2 regions of the Butyrivibrio fibrisolvens genome follow, and region 1 is predicted to be linked to the other one. Evidence: a T-box and tRNA genes for the amino acid it is inferred to sense, from the RefSeq annotation. Region 1 holds a T-box; the other holds one or more tRNA genes.
What was found. A T-box is a leader RNA that pairs with one kind of tRNA and senses whether it is charged. The one in region 1 lies ahead of ileS (isoleucine--tRNA ligase), so its partner is inferred to be a tRNA-Ile.
Positions count from the first base shown of each region.

Region 2: it encodes a tRNA-Ile, which carries the amino acid that the T-box ahead of ileS (isoleucine--tRNA ligase) is inferred to sense. The anticodon was not compared.

Region 1 is NZ_CP065800.1:181,673-186,103, forward strand. Features, by position in the region: gene ileS (isoleucine--tRNA ligase) at 1-2,725, opposite strand, end outside; T-box leader at 2,773-3,014, opposite strand; gene I7804_RS00695 (zinc ribbon domain-containing protein) at 3,086-4,431, opposite strand, start outside.
Region 2 is NZ_CP065800.1:1,437,312-1,441,742, forward strand. Features, by position in the region: rRNA gene I7804_RS05820 (23S ribosomal RNA) at 1-2,055, shown strand, start outside; tRNA gene I7804_RS05825 (tRNA-Asn) at 2,114-2,186, shown strand; tRNA gene I7804_RS05830 (tRNA-Glu) at 2,242-2,313, shown strand; tRNA gene I7804_RS05835 (tRNA-Ile) at 2,352-2,425, shown strand; tRNA gene I7804_RS05840 (tRNA-Val) at 2,452-2,524, shown strand; tRNA gene I7804_RS05845 (tRNA-Leu) at 2,550-2,635, shown strand; gene I7804_RS05850 (acyl-CoA thioesterase) at 2,998-3,501, shown strand; gene ptb (phosphate butyryltransferase) at 3,645-4,431, shown strand, end outside.

The DNA.
Region 1 (4,431 bases):
TCTTGAGCTGTGGCTTGAATGTGTAGCTTGTGAAGTCACGTACATCATCTGTGAATGTAACAGACTTAACATTGAGCTCGTCTCTTACGATATCCTGATAGAAATCACTAAGAGTCTTACCTTCTGCCTTATCATTCTTGACATACATCTGTCCGAGAGGCTGACGGTTCTTCATGTTGCAGGCGTTTCTGCAAGCACGGCCGAGTACTACTATATCAAGAACCTCTTCCATATCCTCTTCAAGCTGCTTATCAACATACTCTGCATTAACTACAGGATAGTCGCACAGGTGGATTGACTCAGGTGCATCCTTAAAGTTCTCTCTGACAAGATTCTGATAGATCTCTTCTGTCATGAAAGGAACCATAGGAGCTGCTGCCTTACAGATCTCAACAAGACATGTATAAAGTGTCATATATGCAGAGATCTTGTCCTGTTCCATGCCCTTAGCCCAGAAACGCTCACGGCTACGACGAACATACCAGTTGGACAGATCGTCAACGAACTTGTCCAGAGCCTTAGCTGCTTCAGGGATCTTATAATTCTCAAGATTCTTGTCAGCTTCTGCAATTGTTGAATACAGACGTGACAGAATCCACTTATCCATTACTGTAAGCTTATCTTTCTCAAGCTTGTAGTTAGAAGCATCAAATCCATCAATATTAGCATACAGTACGAAGAATGCATATGTGTTCCAAAGTGTTCCAAGGAACTTACGCTGTCCTTCCTGAACTGCCTTGCCATAGAATCTTGAAGGAAGCCATGGTGCTGAGTTTGTATAGAAGTACCATCTGATAGCATCTGCGCCATACTGATTAAGTGCTTCCATAGGATCTACAGCATTGCCCTTGGACTTACTCATCTTCTGTCCGTTCTCATCCTGTACAAGACCCAGAACGATAACATTCTTAAATGCAGGCTTATTGAAAAGAAGAGTAGCCTCTGCATGAAGTGAATAGAACCATCCACGAGTCTGGTCTACTGCTTCTGAGATGAACTGTGCAGGGAACTGTTTTTCAAAAAGCTCCTTGTTCTCAAAAGGATAGTGAAGCTCAGCATATGGAGCAGCACCTGAATCAAACCAGCAGTCGATAACTTCAGGAACACGCTTCATAGAGCCGCCGCATTCTGAACACTTGATAAGATACTTATCAACATAAGGACGATGAAGCTCAGATGTAAGAGCTGACTCGTCTCCTGAAAGCTCAGCAAGCTCTTTCTTAGAACCTACGGCGATCTTCTTGCCACAGTCAGGGCATTCCCAGATGTTAAGAGGAGTTCCCCAATATCTGTCACGAGATACAGCCCAGTCCTGAATGTTCTCAAGCCACTTACCGAATCTACCTTCACCGATTGACTCAGGGATCCAGTTGATCTCTTTATTATTTCTTACAAGGTCATCCTTGATATCTGTAACTTTGATAAACCATGACTCACGAGCATAGTAGATAAGAGGAGTATCACATCTCCAGCAGTGAGGATAGTCATGCTCAGCCTTAGGTGATGAGAAGAGGATTCCTCTTTCTGCAAGATCTTTAAGTACTTCCGGATCTGCTGATACAGCACCCTGCTCTACTTCCTTGGCTGTAGGCTTGCAGCGCATACCTGCAAACTTGCCTGTCTCAGGCTTAAGACGACCGCTTGCATCTACCATCTGTACAAATGGAGCATCATACTTACGACCAACTCTGGCATCATCATCACCAAATGCAGGAGCGATATGTACGATACCAGTACCATCTTCCATAGTTACATAGTTATCGCAATACACGAAGAATGCCTTCTTGTGCTGCTTGTCTGCTTCTGCCTTAGCACACTCATAGAGAGGCTCATATTCCTTGTACTCAAGGTCTTTGCCCTTATAGGTTTCAAGGACTTCATAAGCTGGCTTTCCATCAGGATTAACCTTCTCATCCTTAGCAAGAGGTCCTATAACCTTATCAAGAAGAGCTGATGCCATGTAATATGTATTGCCATCTACGCACTTAACCTTAGCGTACTCTTCATCAGGGTTCACACACAGACCGATATTAGATGGAAGTGTCCATGGTGTTGTTGTCCATGCAAGGAAATATGCATCTTCATTTGCAACCTTGAAGCGAACAACAGCTGTGCGATCCTTGATAACCTTATATCCCTGAGCAACCTCGTGAGATGAAAGAGGTGTTCCGCATGAAGGACAGTAAGGAACAACCTTGAATCCCTTATAAAGAAGACCCTTGTTCCAGATCTCTTTAAGAGCCCACCACTCAGACTCGATATAATCATCATAATATGTTACATACGGGTTATCCATGTCAGCCCAGAATCCGACTTTGCCGGAGAACTGCTCCCACATTCCCTTGTATGTCCATACAGACTCTTTACACTTCTTGATGAAAGGCTCGATACCATACTCTTCGATCTGGTCCTTGCCTTCGATACCTATCTCCTTCTCAACTTCAAGCTCAACCGGAAGACCATGAGTATCCCAGCCCGCTTTACGAGGAACCTGATATCCTTTCATAGTTCTGTAACGAGGGATCATATCCTTGATGGCACGTGTCAGAACGTGTCCGATATGAGGCTTACCATTAGCTGTTGGGGGGCCATCATAGAACATGTAGATCTCGTTTCCGTCTTTACCTGAAACACTCTTATTAAAGATGTCATTGTCTTTCCAGAAATCAACAACCTGTGCTTCACGTTCTACGAAGTTCATGCTGTTATCAACCTTCTTATACATCTGCTTGCTCCTTCTTTCTTGATAAAAAAATAAGCTCTCGTCCCTGTAAAAAGGACGAGAGCATTAAAATCTCGTTGTACCACCTGTTTACACATACGCGCCGCGTTAAAAAACACAGTTGAATATGGCTCTTAATAACGGTAAGATACCGGCTCGGCCTACTGATATAACCTTCAGCCTCGCAGCTTGGAAGTGATTTTCACAAATTGCCTACTCGATCTGCCTTGCACCAACCGGCAGCTCTCTGAATCTTTGAGCGAATCGCTACTGTCTTCGTCATAGCTTTTAATATTCATTTGCAATTACTATAAAACCATATGACATAAATTGTCAAGGGCTTAAGTGATACTGTAGTAAAGATTACTCTTCGCTTGCCTCTTCAGAAGCTGAATCAGACTCTTCTTCTGAAGTTTCCTCTGTATCTGTTGTCTCTTCTGTATCAGTGCTCTCTTCATCTGTAGAAGTCTCTGTTGTAGAAGAGTCGCTTGAAGAAGAATCGCTTGTAGAAGAATCGCTTGATCCAGTCTCACCTGCAAGAACCCAGCTGAAGTTAAAGTATGAAGAATAGTAAGATACATCATCCTCAATATCAGCTGTTGTTTCAAATCCATGCATTCCATAGATGGTCATGCCATCCTTGAAATCATGTGTAAGATAATCATAGTTGTAATAATCTGTGCTTACCTTTTCTGTAACAAGATTGCCTTCTCCATCAAGTACAAGATCACTCATTTCTACTACGAAATAGTAAGAATACTCTTCCTTCTTGTACTTAAGTGTTAACTTATATGTCATATAAGCCTGAACACTATCATAGTAGCTATCTTTCTTAGGCTCTCCAATGTACATTCCATAGTACTCAACATTAGAGATTGTTACAGAACCATCATCAAGAACGCTTGTTCCGATATCATCTTTAGTATAGATGCTACCCTCGTCCTCAAGGAAGCTCTGCATCTGGCTAAGAACGTCATCTGTAATCTGGTCCTTAGTAGTAATAGATACCTGAAGACCTTCTACTGTGAAATCCTTAGTAATCTGAGTAGGCATAGCACCATAGGTCTCTACAAAGTATGCAATGTACTCTTCGTCAGACTGAGTATCATCATATTTGATTGTGATAGTGATCACATCTCCGTTTGAAAGATCCTGAAGCTGTTCATAATCATAATCAAACCAATAAGCAGACTCATCAAAATACTCATTATTAACATTAGTATCATCAAGTGATGCATATGCATTAGGTGCTGTACCAGAATATGTGATCTCAAGACCTTCGAAAGGATCGAATGTAGGAACTTCCTCAAGACCCTTTACGCTAAATGACATACCGTCTGTTGTTGTCTTGATGTTGAGATCTTCTAAAAGAGCATCAGCATCATATTTGAACTTAACAGTAACCTTATCACCGTTAGTAAGCTTCTCTGTCTTATCAAGAGATACAGCTTCGTCAAGGTACTCAGCGATGAGCTTCTTAGAGCTCTCGTCCTTCATATCCTTGTCATCGCCGTGATACTTGATCTTGTCGCCATAGTCTTTTTTGAACTTTTTTTCATCAAAATCAACAGTAGCTGTACCAAGTGTGTCATAACCATCAAATGTAACCTTTACATATTCGTTAAGGTCTACTTCGATAGGACGAGACTTAAGGTAGAATACTACTCCACCTACAGCAGCTACTACTAAAACAAGAAGGATGATGATAG
Region 2 (4,431 bases), 1.3 Mb from region 1:
CTTTAGGGCTAGCCTTGTAGCGTGCCTGTTGGAGGTAGAGCACTGAATATCCGCGGGGGCTTCACCGCTTACCAAAGATTATCAAACTGCGAATGCCAGTCAGGTTTAGCACAGGAGTCAGACTGCACGAGATAAGTTGGGCAGTCAAAAGGGAAACAGCCCAGATCTACGGCTAAGGTCCCAAAGTACGTGTTAAGTGGAAAAGGATGTGGGATTTCATAGACAGCTAGGATGTTGGCTCAGAAGCAGCCACGCATTCAAAGAGTGCGTAATAGCTCACTAGCCGAGAGGTCCTGCGCCGAAAATTACCGGGGCTAAAACACGACACCGAAGCCTAGGGATTGCTTGTATCTACGGGTATAAGTGATCGGTAGGGGAGCATTCATAAGAGCGTAGAAACTGTACCGATAAGGAGCAGCGGAGCGTTATGAAGAGAGAATGCCGGAATGAGTAGCGAGATGAGGGTGAGAATCCCTCAGGCCGAATATCCAAGGATTCCAGGGTAAAGCTGATCTGCCCTGGGGAAGTCGGGACCTAAGACGAGGCCGAAAGGCGTAGCCGATGGACAGCAGGTTGATATTCCTGCACCAGATATCATCAGAACTGTGGGGACACAGGTAATAAGGACAGCCCGGGAGAGCAGCCCGGGGCAAGCATGGCAAGAGGAAAGGGAGAAACCCCTTTCAGGATCGAGCTGTGTGATGCGGAGCGAAATAAAGTAGTGAAGTGTCCGGAGGACCTGTCGAGAAAAGCCGCTATAGTGTGATATCTGCCCGTACCGTAAACCGACACAGGTGGATGAGGAGAGAATCCTAAGGCCGACGGAAGAAGCATTGCTAAGGAACTCGGCAAAATGTACCCGTAACTTCGGGATAAGGGTAGCCCTCATGTATGAGTATATGAGGGCCGCAGAGAAGAGGCTCAAGCAACTGTTTAGCAAAAACACAGGTCTATGCGAAACCGAAAGGTGAAGTATATGGGCTGACGCCTGCCCGGTGCTGGAAGGTTAAGAGGAGAGGTTAGAGCAATCGAAGCTTTGAATTTAAGCCCCAGTAAACGGCGGCCGTAACTATAACGGTCCTAAGGTAGCGAAATTCCTTGTCGGGTAAGTTCCGACCCGCACGAAAGGCGTAATGATTTGAGTACTGTCTCGGCAATGCATCCGGTGAAATTGAAGTGCCAGTGAAGATGCTGGCTACCCGCGCCAGGACGGAAAGACCCCATGGAGCTTTACTCCAGCTTGATACTGGGATCCGGTATTGTATGTACAGGATAGGTGGGAGGCTAAGAGATTGTGGCGTCAGCTGCAAAGGAGCCGCTGTTGGGATACCACCCTTACCGTACTGGATTTCTAACCATGGACCGTGAAACCGGTCCGGGGACAATGTCTGGCGGGGAGTTTGACTGGGGCGGTCGCCTCCGAAAGAGTATCGGAGGCGCTCAAAGGTTCCTTCAGGATGGACGGAAACCATCCGAAGAGTGCAAAGGCATAAGGGAGCCTGACTGTGACACCGACGGGTGGAACAGGTACGAAAGTAGGACTTAGTGATCCGGTGGCAGAACGTGGGATTGCCATCGCTCAACGGATAAAAGCTACCCTGGGGATAACAGGCTTATCACTCCCAAGAGTTCACATCGACGGAGTGGTTTGGCACCTCGATGTCGGCTCATCACATCCTGGGGCTGTAGCAGGTCCCAAGGGTTGGGCTGTTCGCCCATTAAAGTGGTACGCGAGCTGGGTTCAGAACGTCGTGAGACAGTTCGGTCCCTATCCGGCGCGGGCGTAGGATATCTGAGAGGAGCTGTCCTTAGTACGAGAGGACCGGGATGGACGGACCGCTGGTGTATCTGCTGCGAAGGCAATCGCATAAGGCAGGGTAGCCAAGTCTGGCAGGGATAAACGCTGAAGGCATCTAAGCGTGAAGCCCCCCTCAAGATGAGATATCCCCACGCAAGTGGTAAGACCCCTTGGAGAGTACGAGGTTGATAGGCACAAGGTGTAAGAGTGGTAACATTCTCAGCTGATGTGTACTAATAGGTCGAGGACTTAACCAAAGAAGTTAAGATAAGTTTGGAGATTCAGTGTTCGGTTTTGAAGGAACAATTAAAACATTCCTCAATAGCTCAGTTGGTAGAGCATTCGGCTGTTAACCGAAGTGTCGTAGGTTCGAGTCCTACTTGGGGAGCTACAGAGTTAGCTTCTGTATATTTTATGTATTTCGCTGTGAGGCGAGACAACGCGGCCCCTTGGTCAAGCGGTTAAGACATCGCCCTTTCACGGCGGTAACAGCAGTTCGAACCTGCTAGGGGTCATTAAGAAGTTTTCTTATGACGCGAAAGCGTAGTTTTTTGGAGCTTTAGCTCAGTTGGTTAGAGCAACCGGCTCATAACCGGTCGGTCCTGGGTTCGAGTCCCCGAAGCTCCACTTTTTTTCAAATATGTTTAAGACATGGGATCTTAGCTCAGCTGGGAGAGCATCTGCCTTACAAGCAGAGGGTCATAGGTTCGAGCCCTATAGGTCCCATTTTCTTTATAAATAATGTTAATACGCCGGCATGGCGGAACTGGCAGACGCCTGGGACTTAAAATCCCATGGGTAGTAATACCCGTACCGGTTCGATTCCGGTTGCCGGCATATTTTAAACGACAAGTTAATAGCTTGTCGTTTTATTTTGTCTATATACAAGAGGTTATAATCACTGCTTTTTCACAAATCAAATATATTATTATATTTCATTATGTCGAATATATAGATATGATAGCTCTTGAAGATAGATAATATGACTTACATAAATACGATATTCAACAAAGATAGATAATATAGCTTGTATAAATAAATACGATATACAACAAAGATAGATATATTATTATCAAAAGTAAATATAATGTGTCTTAGAGGTATGTGATATAACTCTTATATAGAGATCTGACATAACATGTATCGATAGGATTAATATAGAATTCATAAAAGATAAAGTTCTTATTTTGGAGGTATTTATGGTAGAAGATAAGATTGAACGCGAACTTGGATATAAAACAGTGGAAGATTCTAAAGTCGAAAGATATAAAGTAATGATGCACGAAGATATCAATGGCTATGGACGTTTATTTGGTGGCAACCTGATGCTTATGATAGATGAAGCGGCAGGTATTGTTGCTACAAGACACTGTGCTCATACTGTTACAACAGCTGCAGTTGATAATCTTCAGTTCAAGAAACCGGCATTTCTTATGGATATAGTAGTCATTGAAGCATATCTTACCTATGTTGGCAGAACTTCTATGGAAGTCAGAGTTGATACCTATGTTGAGGATCGAAAGACAGGTCTTCGTCATGTCATAAACAGAGCTTATCTTACAGAAGTGTGTCTTGATGATGACGAAAAGCCTCTTACCATTCCTTATGGTCTTAAGATAGAGACTGAGTGCCAGAAAGCAGAATGGGAAGGTGCTCTAAAGAGAATCGCAATGCGCAAGAAGCGTAGGGCAGAGGGATTTTAATTACTAAATATAAGCCATATAGATGGCAGTATTGAAAATTAAAATGTGGTGTGTTATTATTTTAACAAAATGCATGAATAAAAGAGTGTCATATTTCATGAGCACTCATAAAAGCACGGATATGTGAAAGGAGAAGTTTTAAAATGAGTAAGAGTTTTGATGATATCCTGTCTAAGCTCAAGACAACAGGCAAGAAGAAGCTTGCTGTTGCATATGCACAGGATGAGCATGTACTGGAGGCTGTAGAGCTTGCACACCAGAAGGGGATTGTTGACGCAGTTCTTGTAGGCGATGCTGAGAAGATCGCTGAGATCGCTAAGTCTCTTAACATGAACCTTGATGAGTATGAAGTAATTGATGTTAAGGATATGCAGGAAGCTGCTATATGTGCTGTTAAGCTTGTACATGATGGCAAGGCTGATATTTACATGAAGGGTTCTCTTGATTCCAAGACTTTCCTTAAGAGTGTTCTTAACAAAGAAGTTGGTCTTCGTACAGGACAGACACTTTCTCACGTTTGCGTTTTCGAAATTCCGGGTATCGACAGACTTCTGTTCCTTACAGACGTTGCATTCCTTCCTTATCCAACACTTGAAGATAAAAAACAGATCATAGAATATACAGTTAATGTTGCAAGAGCTTGCGGCGTAGATATGCCTAAGGTAGCTCCTCTTGCAGCTGTAGAAGTTGTAAATCCTAAGATGCCAGTTACTGTAGAAGCTGATGAGCTTACTAAGGCTTGCGAAGCAGGAGAGATCAAGAACTGCATAGTTGATGGACCTCTTTCCATGGATCTTGCTATTGATCCTGAAGCTGCTAAGTTCAAACCAGGTGCTGAGAGCCGTAAGATCGTTGGTGATGCTGATATCCTTCTTTTCCCTGATATTCACGCTGGTAACCTTACATACAAGACAATCGTTCGTCTTGCTA